DNA from 3 places in the Paenibacillus sp. FSL L8-0502 genome. Region 3 is predicted to be linked to each of the others. Evidence: riboswitches for the same ligand, from Rfam matches in the RefSeq annotation. Region 3 holds a riboswitch; each other region holds the start of a gene.
What was found. A riboswitch is a leader RNA that binds a small molecule or an ion and turns the genes downstream of it on or off. The one in region 3 is predicted to bind cyclic di-AMP.
Positions count from the first base shown of each region.

Region 1: another riboswitch for cyclic di-AMP. It lies ahead of NSQ57_RS06705 (hypothetical protein); the one in region 3 lies ahead of NSQ57_RS13325 (3D domain-containing protein).
Region 2: another riboswitch for cyclic di-AMP. It lies ahead of NSQ57_RS00535 (C40 family peptidase); the one in region 3 lies ahead of NSQ57_RS13325 (3D domain-containing protein).

Region 1 is NZ_CP151958.1:1,493,492-1,495,757, reverse strand. It holds gene kdpA (potassium-transporting ATPase subunit KdpA) at 1-448, opposite strand, end outside; gene NSQ57_RS06705 (hypothetical protein) at 860-1,255, opposite strand; cyclic di-AMP (ydaO/yuaA leader) riboswitch at 1,371-1,543, opposite strand; gene NSQ57_RS06700 (glutathione peroxidase) at 2,010-2,266, shown strand, end outside.
Region 2 is NZ_CP151958.1:134,940-137,205, reverse strand. It holds gene NSQ57_RS00540 (hypothetical protein) at 1-799, shown strand, start outside; cyclic di-AMP (ydaO/yuaA leader) riboswitch at 1,076-1,213, shown strand; gene NSQ57_RS00535 (C40 family peptidase) at 1,219-1,719, shown strand; gene NSQ57_RS00530 (GNAT family N-acetyltransferase) at 2,025-2,266, shown strand, end outside.
Region 3 is NZ_CP151958.1:3,138,189-3,140,454, reverse strand. It holds gene NSQ57_RS13330 (amino acid ABC transporter ATP-binding protein) at 1-401, shown strand, start outside; cyclic di-AMP (ydaO/yuaA leader) riboswitch at 632-800, shown strand; gene NSQ57_RS13325 (3D domain-containing protein) at 807-1,475, shown strand; gene NSQ57_RS13320 (polysaccharide deacetylase family protein) at 1,669-2,266, opposite strand, start outside.

The sequences.
Region 1 (2,266 bases), 1.6 Mb from region 3:
CAGCAACCGCAAAACCGGAAGCAGCCGAAGTGAACATCATCATCGTGACGAACGCCATCTGTGTCAGATACGTAAGCGCGCTTTCTCCGCTATAATGTTGGAGATTCGTATTCGTCATAAAGCTGATTACCGTATTAAAAGCTAGTGATGCTTCCATATTACTGTTTCCAGCCGGATTACCGGGAAGCATTCCCTGTAAACGCAACAGCAAGTAGCTGATTGCCACAAGCACGGCGTTCGTAGCAATGAAACTCATAACATACGTAGTCCAACGCATGCTCTCCACTTTCTTCAAGCCTACTACCTTATAAATCAGCTTTTCTGTTCTGCCAAAAATCCGATCCGTCCGATTCGGTTCATTCGAGAATACATGATACATATATGTCCCCATTGGCTTTACCAAGAGCAGCAATATAACGATCACAATTCCAATTTGAAGCAGCTCCATCCTCTATTCCTCCTTCAAAATGCTCCTGCGTTTGGAACAACAGACCCGATTCAGACCATCTATGAAGTGCACACGTTTGCGAAAACCTGCTACCAATGATGCTTTAATGCTCAGATCTGTTGTTCCCGCCCGCTCTATCCCTACAAGTGACTAGAACTTTTCAGGGTTCAGGAGTGCGTAGATTAAATACATAAACACAATAGCCGTAAGCCCGAGTATAACGATCATCCTCTTCGTCCTCCTTTAGAGGTCTGCGCATCACACCAGCGTACAAACAGCAGTATCACTCCATAACTCACAGCCATGACGAGCAGCATGTATATATCCATCATGTTTATACCCTCCGTATCGATCCTCAGATCGTCATTCTTATTCCATCATAAAATCATAAAACAACTATGTCATAAGTGCTTATCCGTTCAGCAGAAAACCCACCTCTCCGTTCAATGTGTAGATCACATGGTCCGCTCCCAATCCCCGATAAATTCCTTGTGGATTACAGCCGTGTGTAATAACATAGATCGATTCCGATGTTAGTGGTCGACATATTTGCAGGAAACGGCAAGTCAGATTCAAGCTGTTCTCGAACAAATACACACTACCAATTTCTTTTTTTGGAAAATTCCATTTTCCCGCTTGCATGGTATTGATGCGGACAATGTGCTCCACACCCATTTTTTTGAGCTGTCGTTCCTCCTGGGCGCTATTCGTGAGAACTGCAAACGCCAATTTTTTGAAAATAAGCAATTTCACAAAACTTCTGCCCGCTTCATTCGGTGCAGTGACAATAATTAACCGACCTTCCATCAGTAGCTCCTCTCCCGGTATAAAAAGACAACAAAAAGAAGCCGAAGGAAAAAGGCTTTCCTCCGGCTTCTGACATATCCATGATAAAATAAACCATGGCTGCACACGGCGGTTTGTTGCCTCTCCCTGTACGCTTACGAGGTTAGCTGTCGGATTCGGACGTGAGAGTCGCCCTATTTCTGGCACTTGACCGGAAAATTCACCCCATGAGACACACGGCTTCCGAAGCCGTACAGTCTCGATTGGTTCCCCCGTTTTTGCAACTGCAAAATTCAGCGCTATAGACATTTCGTTGTTGCTTCATTCAAGTTAATTTGAAATTACGTCTTGAATCATACACCCGCGCATGGAAGACTGTAAAGCTCAACTGCAGGGTTATAAATCGGGCTTTAGAGCATAGAAGATTAATAATAACGCTTACAATGCAACTATGCTTCTCACATCTCCTTTAATCTCTGTTTTTCATCCCTTTTTGAAAATGACAAGCATGTCAATATTGGCGTAGGGTAAAGCGTTATTGGCCTTTTTTTGTAAAAAGAGAAGAAAATACGCTATATGTACCAGCTAAACACCGATTGAACCCGCTTTTATAAGAAGAAACACCTTAATTCGCTCCATTTGCGGTGCGATTTACTGTTTTGAGCAAAATACGATTTTACAGCGCCTGAAGGCTTTATACAGCTTTTCCAGGCTTGCAACCCTTCTTTAAATTGTCTAAAATTTAATTGCTGAATATTGAATGAGGAGAGATGCTATGACCGTTTATGAATATGATGCGCAAACCCTGCAAGGGAAACAAATTCCGTTATCCACATTTGAAGGGAACGTTCTGCTTATCGTGAACACTGCCAGCAAATGTGGGTTAACCCCCCAATACAAAGCGCTACAAGAGCTATATGACCAGTATCATGAACAGGGGCTCGAAATTTTGGGATTTCCCAGCAACCAGTTTGCCAAACAAGAGCCAGGTTCCAGTGAGGAGATCTCCGAGTTTTGCCAGATCAATTATGG
Region 2 (2,266 bases), 2.8 Mb from region 3:
GCTGGTGCGCATACGATTTTATATCGTTATCATTTTGTTTCTGTATCGATTACTGTGGGGGGTGTTTCTCTATCGGCTGGTACAATCTGCCGTTATCCCGCTACTGCTCCGTTATCCTGATCAGGGTCAAAACGAGCTGGGACAGACCTTGTTTTGGATGGAGAGCCAGATTGCTCTGATGGACAGCCGGGAAGTACATGTGTATTTGTGGATACTACTAGGGGCGACTGTACTACGCATACTGATCACTCCCTTCATTAGAGCCGGAATATATCAAAGCCTGCATACCGATGCGACTGAGCCGCAAAGCCTGTCCTTTTTCAAAGGTATGAAACGCCATGGCATGTCGTCGCTGTTGTATTACATCATCGAGTTGGGACTGCTGCTGATTCCCGCCTTTTGGGTAGTACCGAGACTCTACCCTATTGTAGCAGGTACGCTTCAATCTCCCTCTTACCTGCTGCACTTGTTGCCCTATGCCATGGGATGGATGGCATACGGATGGTTCATTCGGCAGTGCATCCTGTATATGCAACTAGGCACTGTCGGTGGTCACGCCATACTATCGTCCCTGCTCGCCTTCTTTCGCCAGCTTCTCCCAGCTGTCGGTATATCCCTTTTGCTCGGTGCTTGTGTGCTGCTGGTCTTCGGTCTATTTGGCACCGTGGCGATGATTTGGACTGGCATGCTCGCGCTCATTCTCCAACAATCGTATCATTTTGTTACTAGTCTGGTCAGGCTGTGGCATATCAGTTCGCAGTACAGACTATGGCATACCGATATCTCCAGTAGAAGCTAAGCCCTTCCTTTATGTTAATCACTTCATTTCCGTCTGTCGAAAAAACTTTATGCATAACCGCGCAAACGGCACATAACTGAATACTGTTAACAAGATCTGTTCCTGGGACATTAGGAGCAGATTTTTTTTGTAACTTTTTGCAATGAAACATTTGCCAAAGCCAGCCGACTTTGTTACAATAATCGCAGTGAACTGATAGTAACAACTTTGTAATCTTTATTGTAACCTTTATCTCAAAAATATCGTTATTGTGAATACTGCTCTCCAAGGTGCACATCTTAAGTAAAGCCTAATTCCTGGCACCTAGGAAGCGGGGGAACCAGTTTGGGTGAATTGATCTCGCAACAGAGTGGTCATAGGGGAACCTTCTACCGAATCCTTAAGCTAACCTCGCAGGCATTGGAAGGGGTATATTTTTTTTGAAGAAGAAGCTAACGATCGCAGCTATGAGTCTTGCCATTGCCTTTACATCTTTTACATTCGGTGGCGGCAGTGCATTTGCAGACTCCAAGATGGACCAGGTCATCCAAGATGCCAAAGGAACGAACTACAGAAGCGGAGGCACTACACTCGAGGGATTCGATTGCTCCGGCTTCACAATGTATGTATTCAACAAACTGGGAATTAAACTTCCGCATCAATCTGGATCACAATTCAAAATGGGATCTTCTGTATCCCGCGATGAAATGAGGCCTGGGGACCTGGTGTTCTTCAACACCACAGGAAGAGGCATTTCCCATGTAGGTATCTTCGTAGGTGAAGGGAAATTTGCCCACTCCTCGACTTCACGTGGTGTAGTAGTTAGCTCACTGAACGAAAATTATTACGCTAACCGCTATGTCGGTGCAAAAAGAATTATGAGCACAGACGCTTACCATTCTGTAGCTTCAGATATTCCTGATGACGATAACGTAGAATAACTAACGCACAGCAAGCTAACCCTAGCCGCAATTTGATTCTGGCCGGAATCGAATTGCGGTTTTTTATGTCCACAACATCAGCAATGATTATCTTTACTGACGAACTGACACCTCAAAAGGTTTCAATTTTAGCGAACATCGTCGGTTTTACCGTCACCGCTGGGGGAGCATATGAGCAGTAATTCCTTCTTATTGAATGTATACCCGACTTAGGTATGAAATAAACACGCTTGCCATTCCCCTGCAACTTGTCTACAATCTGTTGTTAATGATTGAAGTACCTGTGTAAAAGGAGGATGGAACACATGCCGGCCTCAATATCCAACTATCGGATCGTACCGATGGACGAGCATCAAGCGGCTGCAATCTGTGAGTGGCGCTATGATCCACCTTATAACATATACGGTTGGCTCCCCTGGGAACAAATGAAGGCGCTTGAAGTCGAATTTGGGAGTCCCACGCTTCGCCAAGAGCAATATGTTGCCGTACTGGATGAAGAGAACAAGCTGACAGGATTTGCTCAATATTTTCCTATGATCGGTGTGAC
Region 3 (2,266 bases):
AGTCAGGTAAGGAAGCGGAAAAAATTGCATTAGAACTCCTGCGTACCGTGGGGCTCGAGGATAAGAAGAATACCTATCCGAACCAGCTATCCGGTGGTCAGAAGCAACGTATTGCGATTGCGCGTGCTTTGGCCATGCAGCCGCACGTAATGCTGTTCGATGAGCCGACTTCTGCATTGGACCCTGAAATGGTTGGAGAGGTTCTGGATGTAATGAAGAAGCTCGCCGAAGGCGGTATGACAATGGTAATTGTAACGCATGAAATGGGCTTTGCCCGCGAGGTAGGCGATCGAATTATCTTTATGGATAACGGTCAAATTGTGGAGCAGGGTGCACCAGACCAGGTATTTGGCACTCCAAGCCATGATCGCACTCGTGATTTTCTTGCCAAAGTATTGTAAGAAAGTGCTGGTCTAATCATAAAAGAGCTCTCCGTTGACGGAGGGCTTTTCTTATTTTGTCACCATTTCCCCATACTTTCGTAACAAATATCGATTTCTTAATGACAAAATTGTAACGAGTGTAGTATGATGTTCAGGGTTCCCAACATTTTCATGCGGATAAGGTTACAAAATTGTGATATTATGCAGTAAGCCAAAACTTACCGGGACAGCATGCGGTTAGACAAGCGCTGAAATGCTGGCCCAAACTATGGGAAGTGCGGGGGACGTAACAACGGCAGCCATTCCGATACGTCATAAGACGATGAGGAATATGCCTAGGGGTGAATTGCACAAGCATAGGGCTTCTCCTGAGTCCGAATCCGACAGCTAACTTCGCAGGCATAAAAGAGGAGGTACATATCTTTGAAACATTTAAAACATATTGGTAAAACGATGAAAATTGCGGTGCTTGCCGCAGCTATTGCAGGGTTGGCACAGACAGCTGGAATAGCGGATGCTGCCTCGCTTCACACTGCCAAAGAGGGCGATACCTTCTTTTTGCTTGCTCAACGTTATGGAGTATCGGTAGACGAGCTAACAAAGGCTAACCCAAACATTGCCTCCAGCAATATATATGCAGGTCTGCAAATTAAGGTGCCTGGCGAAAAAAGTGTAAAGGCAGCTTCGGAATCGAAGCCGCAGCTTCTTACGGAGAAAGCAGCAGCGAATGAGGCGCCAACGATTGAAGCTTGGGGTAAAACATTCAACTATAGCAAAATAGTTGACGTTAAGGCTTCAGCGTATTCTGCCGCAGCCGATGAGAATGGTAAATGGGGCGCAGTGGACTACTACGGCAATCCGCTTAAACTAGGTACAATTGCGGTAGATCCTAACGTCATTCCGATGGGCACGAAAGTACTGGTTACAGGCTACTCCCATCCAGGTTTGCCGGATCATTCTTTTGTAGCTGTCGCTCGCGATCAGGGCAGCGCCATTACAGGAAAGCGGATTGATATCTTTATTCCAGGCAACAAATCATTTGTGAACGACTTTGGATTTCAAAATGTGAAGCTGTACGTTATTGATAAATAGCATTGTACGTATATACAGTTTAATTAAACATAATATATATTATGTAAACATAACGCCTATATCCGTATATATCTAGGTCGGACTCTTATCAGGTCCTATCCGTAAAAAGGCTGTCTTGACGAGCAGAATACTTCTGCTGGTAAGACAGCCTTTTTACGTTGCTTTAGCTTGGACCTCAATTATAAACATACTGTTATTTTCGTTCCGATGTGTGGAGTAGCCGGGGGACTGTCACAAATTTGTAGCCCTTAGCTTTTAGAGAGTGAATTAGACCCGGCAAAGCTTGGATAGTGCCTTGCAAGTTGGAACTTTGACCTCCACCAGCGTGCATTAAAATAATAGAGCCAGGCCCTGTAGCTGGAATCACATTTCGCTGAATTTGTGTTTTACTTAGTCCCTTCCAGTCGAGAGAGTCTACATTCCAGTTGACAATCATGTAGCCATGACGACGTGCCCACTTTATTTGAGGCTCTGTAATTTCACCGTAGGGTGGACGAATCAACTTGGGGCGAAAACCTGCGCTGGCTTGTAAAATACGTTCTGTTTTTGTAATCTGGTTGCGAAAGCGTTCTGGTGTAGCCTTCCTAAAATCCGGATGAGTATAGGAATGATTTCCTATAGCATGGCCTTCACGGATAATACGACGTATAATCCCCGGATGCTTTTCCGCACGGTGACCGACGATGAAAAAGGTGGCTTTGATGCCGTTGGCGTGTAATACGTCCAAAACCTGCGGCGTATACCTAGAATCGGGCACATCATCAAAGGTTAAGGCAATTTGGCGGGTGTGT